DNA from 3 places in the Streptomyces sp. NPDC005281 genome. Region 3 is predicted to be linked to each of the others. Evidence: riboswitches for the same ligand, from Rfam matches in the RefSeq annotation. Region 3 holds a riboswitch; each other region holds the start of a gene.
The links. A riboswitch is a leader RNA that binds a small molecule or an ion and turns the genes downstream of it on or off. The one in region 3 is predicted to bind S-adenosylmethionine.
Positions count from the first base shown of each region.

Region 1 (3,325 bases), on a different contig from region 3:
AGATCGCGAGCGGCCACGGCCACCACTGATCCCCGGCAGTCCGCCACGGCAGGAGCCCCGTCCATGCACTGGACGGGGCTCTTCGCCGTCTCCGGGCTGGATAGGGTGGACTCACCCGGTGGTGCGGGGCGATCCACCCCGCGTCACCCGCGACCGCGTCACCCACGACCGGGTCACCCGCGACCGTGTGACCTACGAACCCAGGAGCGACCATGAGCGCTGTGAACCCCGCTGGAGGCGACACCGCGGCGGGCCGTTCCTGGCCCGCCGTACTGAACGGACTGCTCGAAGGCCGCGACCAGAGCGCGGACGACACGGCCTGGGCGATGGACCGCATCATGCGCGGCGAGGCGACCGACGCGCAGATCGCCGGGTTCGTGGTCGCCCTGCGGGCCAAGGGCGAGACCGTCCAGGAGATCGCCGGACTCGTCCGGGCGATGTACGAGCACGCCAATGTGATCGAAGTGCCCGGGCACACCGTCGACATCGTCGGAACGGGCGGCGACGGCGCGAAGACCGTCAACATCTCCACGATGTCCTCCATCGTGGTGGCCGGCACCGGCGCCAAGGTCGTCAAGCACGGCAACCGGGCGGCGTCCTCCGCGTCCGGGGCGTCGGACGTCCTGGAGAAGCTCGGCGTCAATCTCCAACTGCCGGTGAGCCGGGTCGCCGCGGTGGCCGAGGAGGCCGGGATCACCTTCTGCTTCGCGGTCAAGTTCCACCCGGCGCTGCGTCATGTGGCGGCGGCCCGCGGCCAGTTGGGCATCCGGACCACCTTCAACGTGCTCGGACCGCTGACCAACCCGGCGCGGGTGAAGGCCCAGGCGGTCGGCGTCGCCGATGCCCGGATGGCGCCGATCGTGGCGGGCGTGTTCGCGGAGCGCGGCAACTCCTCGCTGGTCTTCCGCGGTGACGACGGTCTCGACGAGCTGACCACCACGGCGGGCTCCCACGTCTGGGTGGTCCGCGACGGCGCGGTCACCGAGGAGCGCTTCGACCCGCGCGACGTCGGGCTCGACATCGTCCCCGTGGAGGCCCTGCGCGGCGCCGACGCCTCGTACAACGCGGAGGTCGCCCGGCGGGTGCTGGACGGCGAGACCGGGCCCGTACGGGACGCGGTCCTGCTGAACTCGGCCGCGGCGCTGGTGGCCCTGTCGCCGACCGGCGCGTCGCTCGCCGACCAGCTCCGCGCCGGCATGGAGAAGGCGGCCGAGGCGATCGACTCGGGTGCCGCGAGGCTGACCCTGGACCGCTGGGTGGCGGCCAGCAACGCCTGAACGGGCCACGGGTTCGGGAACCCGCCCCGCTGATCCGCCCCTGACACGGAGCGAGGCGCAGTCCGGATCCTGGACTGCGCCTTGCGCGTGGAAGATCCTCTGGCAAGATGCTGTATCAGGTCATGAGTGACAGCCATCAGGCCCCGGCCGGCTGTCCGGCAACCCTCCGTCCGTGGCGGGGTGCCCCGGGTGAGGACCAGGTCGTAGGCAGCGAGGCCTACGGCAAGCGCGGACCCCTCCCGCCCCCTCGGGCGGACGCAACCAGGGGTCCTGGTCGTACGAGGGAGCCTTCTGTGAGCAAGCGAATGCGATAGGGCGTAGAGCCCCGCCCCCGCACACCCTTTTTCACCCTTTCCCGCGCTGAGCCACGCCTTCGGGCGGCCGGCTCGCGCGGTGATCCCGCCTGCCTCTCACAGGAGCTCGCCATGTCTGTCTCCACCGTTGCCGCCGACCAGTCCCTTTGTGCCCCTCTGGCCGTTCTGGGCCGGGATGTCACCGTCCCGCTCGTCACCGGCGGCGAGGTGACCTACGCGGCTCTCGACTACGCGGCCAGCGCGCCCGCCCTCCAGCGGGTGTGGGACGACGTCGCCGCGTACGCGCCGTACTACGGCAGCGTCCACCGGGGCGCCGGCTACCTCTCGCAGCTCTCCACCGACCTCTTCGAGAACGCCCGCAGGACCGTCGAGGAGTTCCTCGACTGCCGCGCCGGCGACCAGGTCGTCTTCACCCGCTCCACCACCGACTCGCTCAACCTGCTCGCCGCCGCGCTCCCCGCCGACTGCCAGGTCTTCGTCTTCGAGACCGAGCACCACGCCTCGCTGCTGCCCTGGCGCGACGCCCGCGTCACCTACCTGAACGCCCCGCGCACCCCGGGCGAGGCCGTCGACACCCTGGAGCGAGCCCTCGCCGGCCGCGACCCCCACGGACCGGCCCTGGTCTGCGTCACCGGCGCCTCGAACGTCACCGGCGAACTGTGGCCGGTGCGGGAGCTGGCCGCCGCCGCGCACGCGTACGGCGCCCGTATCGTCCTCGACGCCGCGCAGCTCGCCCCGCACCACCCGGTGTCGGTCCAGGACCTCGACGTCGACTGGGTCGCCTTCTCCGGGCACAAGCTGTACGCGCCCTTCGGTTCCGGTGTCCTCGCGGGCCGCTCCGACTGGCTGCGCGAGGCCGACCCGTACCTCGCGGGCGGCGGCGCCAGCCGCAAGGTGACCCGGCGCGCGGACGGCGGCGTGGACGTGGAGTGGCACGACAGCGCCGCCCGGCACGAGGCCGGCTCGCCGAACGTCATCGGCGCCTACTCGATCGCCTCGGCCTGCAAGGCCCTCACCGAGGAGGGCTTCGACAACCTTCTCGCCCGCGAGCAGCGTCTGATCCGCACGGTCCGTGAGGGTCTCGCCGAGGTCCCCGAGGTCCGGGTCCTGTCCCTCTTCGGCGACGACGCCCCGCGGGTCGGCGTCATCTCCTTCGTCGTCGAGGGCTGGAACAGCTCGCACTTCGCGGCGGCGCTCTCCGCCGAGTACGGCATCGGCGTCCGCGACGGCCTCTTCTGCGCCCACCCGCTCGTCCGCACGCTGCTCGGCAGCGCGCCGGAGACCCAGGGGGAGTGCGGAGCCCCCGAGGCTGCCCCCGGCGAGAAGTCCCTCAACGCGATCCGCGTCAGCTTCGGGGCCGGCACCCCCGACGAGCACGTCGAGCGGTTCGTCCGCGCGGTGCGCGAGCTCGTCAGGGACGGCGCGCGCTGGCAGTACCGCACCGAGGGCGGCCGTTGCGTCCCCGCGTTCTGACGCCGAGAACGGTTCCGCCCGGAGGCGGTGCCGCGTCGGTCAGGAGTCGAGACCGATCGCGAACGCCGCCTCCAGGTCGTGCTGGGAGTACGTACGGAACGCCACGTGCGTGTCCGTCGCCTCGACGCCCGGGATCTTGCTGATCTTGCCGGGGATGACGTCCGCGAGATCGTCGTGGGCCTTGACCCGGACCATCGCGATCAGGTCGTAGGTGCCGGTGACGGAGAAGACCTCGCTGACGCTCTCCAGTGACGCGATCGA
Region 1 is NZ_JBEXGX010000009.1:18,673-21,997, reverse strand. Features, by position in the region: gene ABZV42_RS14680 (cytochrome bc complex cytochrome b subunit) at 1-29, shown strand, start outside; gene trpD (anthranilate phosphoribosyltransferase) at 213-1,277, shown strand; SAM riboswitch class IV at 1,396-1,512, shown strand; gene ABZV42_RS14670 (aminotransferase class V-fold PLP-dependent enzyme) at 1,703-3,064, shown strand; gene ABZV42_RS14665 (Lrp/AsnC ligand binding domain-containing protein) at 3,104-3,325, opposite strand, start outside.
Region 1: it holds a riboswitch for S-adenosylmethionine, as region 3 does, so the genes downstream of both, ABZV42_RS14670 (aminotransferase class V-fold PLP-dependent enzyme) here and ABZV42_RS04270 (putative leader peptide) in region 3, are expected to answer to the same signal.

Region 2 (3,325 bases), on a different contig from region 3:
TGTGGGAGAAGTGGCCGATGCGCAGGTCGGGGCGCAGTTCGCGGAGCATCCCGGGCACCAGGCACAGGTGGTAGTCCTGGACCAGCACCGCCGCGCCCTCGGCAGCCTCCTCGGCCAGCGCCTCGGCGAAGGCGCGGTTGTAGGTCCGGTACGACTCCCACCGGCTCCGGAACTCCGCGTCGAAGACCGGCTCCAGCGGGGTCTGGTAGAGCATGTGGTGGACGAACCACAGCACGGAGTTGGCGATGCCGTTGTAGGCGTCGGCGTGCACCTCGCCGTCGATGGCGAGCATGCGAACGCCGTCCTCGCCGACTCCGCGCCTGACGGCCTCGCGGTCGCCGTCGCCGAGAGCGGAGCACACCCAGAGGGCGCCCGCTTCCGGCCCGATCGCCGAGAGTCCCGAGACGAGTCCGCCGCCGCCGCGCCTGGCGTGCAGCGAGTCGTCCTCTCGTACCTCGTACGTGACCGGGCCGCGGTTGGACGCGACCAGAATCCGGTGGGCACCATGCGTTGAAGCCATGCCTCGAAACCTAGCCCCGTGTCGAAACGCTCAAACGCGCCCTTCGGCCGTATGCGATCGCGGCCGTCCGGGCCGGTCTAGGCGGCCTTGCGCCGCTGGTACTCGGAGATTTCGGTCATCGGCGGCCTTTCCTCGGTGTCCACGGAGTACGTGCGCGGCCGGAAACCGTCCCGGCCGCGCTCGAACTGGGTGAGGGAGGGCCGGATCAGGTGGCCGCGGGCCAGCCGGAGCTGGGCGGTGCGGTAGATCGCCGCGGCCATCCGGCCCAGCGCTTGTCCGTCCTGGTGGCGGTGCTTGCGCACCCCGACGTCGACCTGGGCGAGGGCGTCGAGACCCACCAGGTGCAGGGAGTCGACGAGCATGCCGAGTTCCACGCCGTAGCCGACGGGGAAGGGGAGCTGTTCGAGCAGGGAGCGGCGGGCCGCGTACTCGCCGCCGAGCGGCTGGACGAAGCCCGCGAGCTGGGGCCAGTGCATGTTCAGCAGGGGGCGGGCCATCAGCTCGGTGACCCGGCCGCCCTGCCCGCCGGTGCCGGCCAGCGGGCGGTCGTACATCGCCTTGACCAGGTCCACGCCGGGATCGGTGAGCAGCGGGCCCACGATGCCGGAGACGAAGTCGGACGAGAACTCCTTGAGGTCCGCGTCGATGAAACAGACGATGTCCCCGCTCGTCACGAGCAGCGACCGCCACAGCACCTCGCCCTTGCCGGGCACGGCCGGAATCCGCGGCAGGATGTCGTCGCGGTGCACGACCCGCGCGCCCGCGGCGGCGGCGACCGCGGAGGTGCGGTCCGTGGAGCCCGAGTCGACGACGACGATCTCGTCGACGAGCGGCACCTGCTGCATCAGGTCGTGGCGGATGATCGCGACGATCTCGCCGACCGTCTCCTCCTCGTTGAGCGCGGGCAGCACGACACTCACCGTCGACCCGCTGACGCGTTTGGCCGCCATGAGCCTGTGCAGCGGTCGGTCGGTCACGGACCAGGAGCGTGTGCTCAGCCAGCTTTCGACTTCTCTCAGCACCGTCTGCGGCTCCTCACTGTCTGATCACACGCTCTCATCGGCGTGCCCGCTGCGGCCAGCGGCAGATCGATCGGCTCGTCTCGCGGTTCGGACGACTATCTCAACTGTCCTGGCCTTCGGTTACAGTCTTGAACAACGCGCATGACCATCGCATGTCCTGGATCATGGGCGTGTATCGCGTTCAACAGTTCAACAATCAAATACCGCTCATCCAGAGGGGCAGAGGGATACGGCCCGATGAAGCCCCGGCAACCCTCCAGCCGGTCTCGTACCGATCGATGTCGATCGCGTCGCGAGGCTCCCGGCTCGGGAAGGTGCCAAATCCGTCTCACGGCGAAGTGCGCTGTGAGGAAGATGAGGAGAAAGGGCCTCGCCTCCATGGCTGCGCAGACAGTTGCAAGCACCACGAACTCCGCCGAAACGGTCGATCTCGGCCCGGCCGCGGCGCTTTCCTGCCGCGAGTGCGGACACCGCGTCCCGCTCGGCCCGGTCTTCGCCTGCGAGGAGTGTTTCGGCCCGCTGGAGATCGCCTACGACTTCTCGGCCTACGACACCGAAGAGCTCCGCAAGCAGATCGAAGCGGGACCCGCGAACATCTGGCGCTACGCGCCGCTCCTGCCCGTCCCCGCGGACGTGGCGGACAAGCCGAACATCAACCCGGGCTGGACCAAGCTCGTCCAGGCCGACAACCTGGCCCGTGAGCTCGGGGTCGACGCCGGAAAGCTGTTCGTCAAGGACGACTCCGGCAACCCGACGCACTCCTTCAAGGACCGCGTCGTCGCCCAGGCCATCGAGGCCGCCCGCGCCTTCGGCTTCACCACCCTCTCCTGCTCCTCCACCGGCAACCTCGCCGGAGCCGTCGGCGCCGCTGCGGCCCGCGCCGGCTTCCGTTCCTGCGTGTTCATCCCGCACGACCTGGAGCAGGGCAAGGTCGTCATGGCCGCGGTCTACGGCGGCGAACTCGTCGGCATCGAGGGCAACTACGACGACGTGAACCGTTTCTGCTCCGAGCTGATCGGCGACCCGGCCGGCGAGGGCTGGGGATTCGTCAACGTCAACCTGCGGCCCTACTACGCCGAGGGTTCCAAGACCCTGGCGTACGAGATCTGCGAGCAGCTCGGCTGGAAGCTCCCCGACCAGCTGGTCGTGCCGATCGCCTCCGGCTCCCAGCTCACGAAGATCGACAAGGGCCTCCAGGAGCTGATCAAGCTCGGACTCGTCGAGGACAGGCCGTACAAGATCTTCGGCGCCCAGGCCGAGGGCTGCTCCCCGGTCTCCGTCGCCTACAAGGCGGGCCACGACGTCGTACGGCCGCAGAAGCCGGACACCATCGCCAAGTCGCTCGCCATCGGCAACCCGGCGGACGGGCCGTACGTGCTGGACATCGCGCGCCGCACCGGAGGCGCGGTGGAGGACGTGAACGACGAGCAGATCGTCGACGCGATCAAGCTGCTCGCGCGCACCGAGGGCATCTTCGCGGAGACCGCCGGCGGGGTGACCGTCGGCGTCACCCGCAAGCTGATCGAGAACGGTCTCCTGGACCCGGCCCTCACCACGGTCGTTCTGAACACCGGCGACGGCCTCAAGACCCTGGACGCGGTGGCCTCCGACACCGGGCTGACCGCGACCATCCGCCCGAACCTCGACTCCTTCCGAGAGGCTGGCCTCGCATCATGAGCGTCAACGTCCGCATCCCCACCATCCTGCGCACCTACACCGGTGGCGCCGCCGAGGTGACGGCCGAGGGCGCGACCCTCGCCGAGGTCATCGGCGACCTGGAGAA
Region 2 is NZ_JBEXGX010000001.1:459,399-462,723, reverse strand. Features, by position in the region: gene ABZV42_RS01975 (trehalose-6-phosphate synthase) at 1-520, opposite strand, end outside; gene ABZV42_RS01970 (glucosyl-3-phosphoglycerate synthase) at 598-1,542, opposite strand; SAM riboswitch class I at 1,747-1,903, shown strand; gene thrC (threonine synthase) at 1,921-3,219, shown strand; gene ABZV42_RS01960 (MoaD/ThiS family protein) at 3,216-3,325, shown strand, end outside.
Region 2: it holds a riboswitch for S-adenosylmethionine, as region 3 does, so the genes downstream of both, thrC (threonine synthase) here and ABZV42_RS04270 (putative leader peptide) in region 3, are expected to answer to the same signal.

Region 3 (3,325 bases):
CGCCCTGAACGGTGGTGTCGAGATCGTTGCTGATGTCGTTGATCATCACGTTCATGTTGGAGCCGGCGAAACTACAGATGAACTGGGCCAGGGCGAGCGGGGCGAGGACTCGTCGCTGCGCCGCCGACGGCCGTTTCGCGGGGCCGGTTTCAGCCATCGTCGTTCCTTCTGGCCGCCGGACGTGTGATGCGGGAGTCGGCCTCCCACGCTCATAGCGTGCGCTGAACACCGTGGGACCGCACGTGGGCGGGGGCGGACCGGGTGGACCCTCGCGGCAGGTGTTCCGGGCCGAACGGGCGGGCGTCGATCCCGGCGATGGGACAGAGTCACGCCATGGACGGCTGTGGATGACGTGGTCGATCGAGGGCGCCGGGTGCGCGCCGGCCAGAACGTCGCCGACGCGGAGGCGGCCTGCCGCGCTCTGGCCGGCCGGCTCCGCCCGGCGGTGGAGGCGGACTGGGGACAGACAACCGGGACAGGCCACCGGGGTGGACCGGGGCGGACCGGGGCAGACAACCGGGGCCGGCCACCTGAGCCGGTGGCCGGGGCCGGTCCCGCGCACGACGTCCGCGCGAGGGCCCGCCCACCTGCCCGGCGGCCTCCCCGGCCGGCCGCCTCCCCAGTTCCGAGGGGAGGGTCAGGCGTCCGACGCCGCATCGCTCCCGTGCCGAAAGGCGGGGTGATCGCCGAGACGGCGTACGTAGTCCAGGAGCCGGGGTTGCGAGCGGAGGACCTCCGGCCCGCCAAGACCGGTGAGGGCCACCCACACGTCGACGTCCGCCGCCGTGAGGGAGTCGCCCAGGACGTAGGGCCGCGCGCTGAGTCGGCAGTCGAGCAGGTCCAGGGCCGCCGCGAGTTCCGAGGGCCGGGCCGACGGGACGACATCGCGGTCCAGCAGATCGCGGAGGGCTTCGATGTCGGCGGTGAGGGACGAAGGCCAGAGCGTGGACGGGCATGTCGTGGTGTGGCCGGAGAGCAGCCCGGCGAGATCGCGGAGGATGTCGGGCGTGTGGTTGCTGACGATGCGTCCGCTCCAGCGGTCGCACAGCGCGGGCGCCGTGAGCGGCCCGTCGAAGTGATGCTCGGTGGCCTCGTAGGCGCGGCGCAGCGACGCGAATGCGTCGGGGGTGCGGGCGGGGTCCGTCAGGAGGGTGGTGGCGACCGAGTCCTTCAGGCCGAGCAGTCCGAGAGTGATGGCGATCCGCAGCGAGTGCGGACAACTCCGTGACAGGTAGAGCTCGTAGCGGTGCGGAGCGGGGTAGAAGCCGCCGGCCAGGCCCACACCGATGCGGCTGTCGACGCGGTGGGGGAGCGCGGACGGGGTCGCCGCCGGCTTGAGCCGAAGGGCCGAGGGGAACGAGATCTGTTCACAGGGGCGCGAGCTGGCAGTGGTGGAATTGCGCGAAGCTGTCTCGGGCATGACTCTCCCTGGAGGAAGACGGAAGCCACCGCCGCCTTGTGGGCACCGACGGCCGGATGCGGATTGACTGCGCTTGTCGCGCCGGTCCGGATCCAGGGACTGTCGTTCGGATCAGGTCGGCCTGACGCAGGGCGCCCCCTCGGCCGGGCCGAGCGGGGTGTGGTGCGTGCGGCCGCGGGGCGGGGGACGTCGGCGACCTACGACACACCGTCGCTGGGGTCCTCCGCGCTCGAAGAGCCTCGGGGAGTGCGGGTCACACCCGCGCCGCGCGACATGATCCGAACGACAGGCCCTGGCGGACCGGTCGCGAATCAGTAGGCGCTGGAGACACGCAACAGATCGATGTGCAGGCGCCTCGTCAAGCCGTTCCTTGGCATTCCCACCGGTCCCGACTCCGGGGCTCGCGAGAAGCGAGACCGCGCTTGCCCCGCCGCACCGGCGGGACCCGGTCGTCACCCGGGGCACCCCGTCGCGGCGGAAGGGTTGCCTGTCAGCGGGCCGGGGCCGATGACCACTGGAGCGGGGCGGACCCGCACCGTGGGCGCTGACAATCGTGACCGTCCATGTCAGTCTCGGTGCGCTCTGTCGCGCCGTCAAGAAGGCCGGTAGCGCGGTCTCACTTGGTGGTCACGCGCATTGACATTCTTTTCCGGGCAGCCCTAACGTGCGGCCCACAAGGGATGCCTTCGGGCCGGAGAGAAATGGTGACGGCGATGCGCACAGCTGACGGGACGGCCGCATGGCGGCGCCTCGGCCGCGATGTGCTCTGCGCCGACCGCTCCGTGGACCTGCTGCGCGTCAACAGCGCCCTGTGTACGGGTACGTGTCACCCCATCAGTCAGGGCTGACGGTTCCTCCGAGTCCCTGACGACCACCGCTGTCGCGGTGCGTCCGTTCCCTGTCCAGCACCCGTTTCGCGTGTAACCGCGCACCGCCTCGTACCGAGCCGTCTCCGTTCGGCACGGCGCTGCCGCTCGCGTGCTTCCGGGCTGTCCGAATCCGCTGGAGCTCCCCATGAGCCAACCTCCCGGCAGCGCTGTGTCCTTCGGATCAGCGCCCCCAGCCGAGGCCATCCCCCGTACCGACTTCCCCGCCGCGTCCGAACCCCTGTCGGCCCAGCGGGTTCTTCCGCTCCGGCGTCCCGGCCGCTGGATCGTCACGGCCGTCGTGCTCGTCCTGGTCGCACAGGTCACCCACGGCCTGGTGACCAACCCCTTCTACCAGTGGGACCGCTTCGCCTACTGGTTCTTTCGCCCGGTCATTCTCGATGGCCTGCTCATCACCCTCGAAGTCGCCTTCTACAGCGCGGTGCTCGGCCTGCTGGGCGGTGTCCTGCTGGCTCTGGCCAGGCTCTCCCCGAGCCCGGTGCTCCGCGCGGTGAGCTGGGTCTACACCTGGCTGTTCCGGTCGGTGCCGCTGATCGTGGTGCTGCTGTTCCTCTACAACTTCAGCGCGCTGTACCGGACGCTGAGCGTGGGCGTTCCCTTCGGGCCGGCCTTCTTCACCTTCGACGAGTCCCATCTGGCCACCGACATGGCCGTCGCCGTCGTAGGGCTGAGCCTGAACGAAGCGGCCTACGCCTCCGAAGTGGTACGCGGCGGAATTCTCTCCGTCGACCAGGGGCAGCACGAGGCGGCCGCCGCCCTGGGACTGCCGAAGCGCTACCAGTTCGCGAGGATCGTCTTCCCGCAGGCGCTGCGCTCCATCACCCCCAACTACGTCAACCAGCTGATCGGCCTGATCAAGGGCACCTCGCTGGTCTTCTACGTGTCCCTGCTCGACCTGTTCGGCTCCGTGCAGAGCATGGGCAGCACCTACCCCGGCGACATCGTGCCGCTGCTCCTCGTCGCCACCGCCTGGTACCTGATCCTCACGAGCGTCGTGTCCGTCGTCCAGTTCTACGTC
Region 3 is NZ_JBEXGX010000002.1:353,444-356,768, reverse strand. Features, by position in the region: gene ABZV42_RS04280 (MFS transporter) at 1-157, opposite strand, end outside; gene ABZV42_RS04275 (cell envelope biogenesis protein OmpA) at 638-1,420, opposite strand; gene ABZV42_RS04270 (putative leader peptide) at 1,732-1,797, opposite strand; SAM riboswitch class IV at 1,834-1,979, opposite strand; gene ABZV42_RS04265 (hypothetical protein) at 2,134-2,268, shown strand; gene ABZV42_RS04260 (amino acid ABC transporter permease) at 2,435-3,325, shown strand, end outside.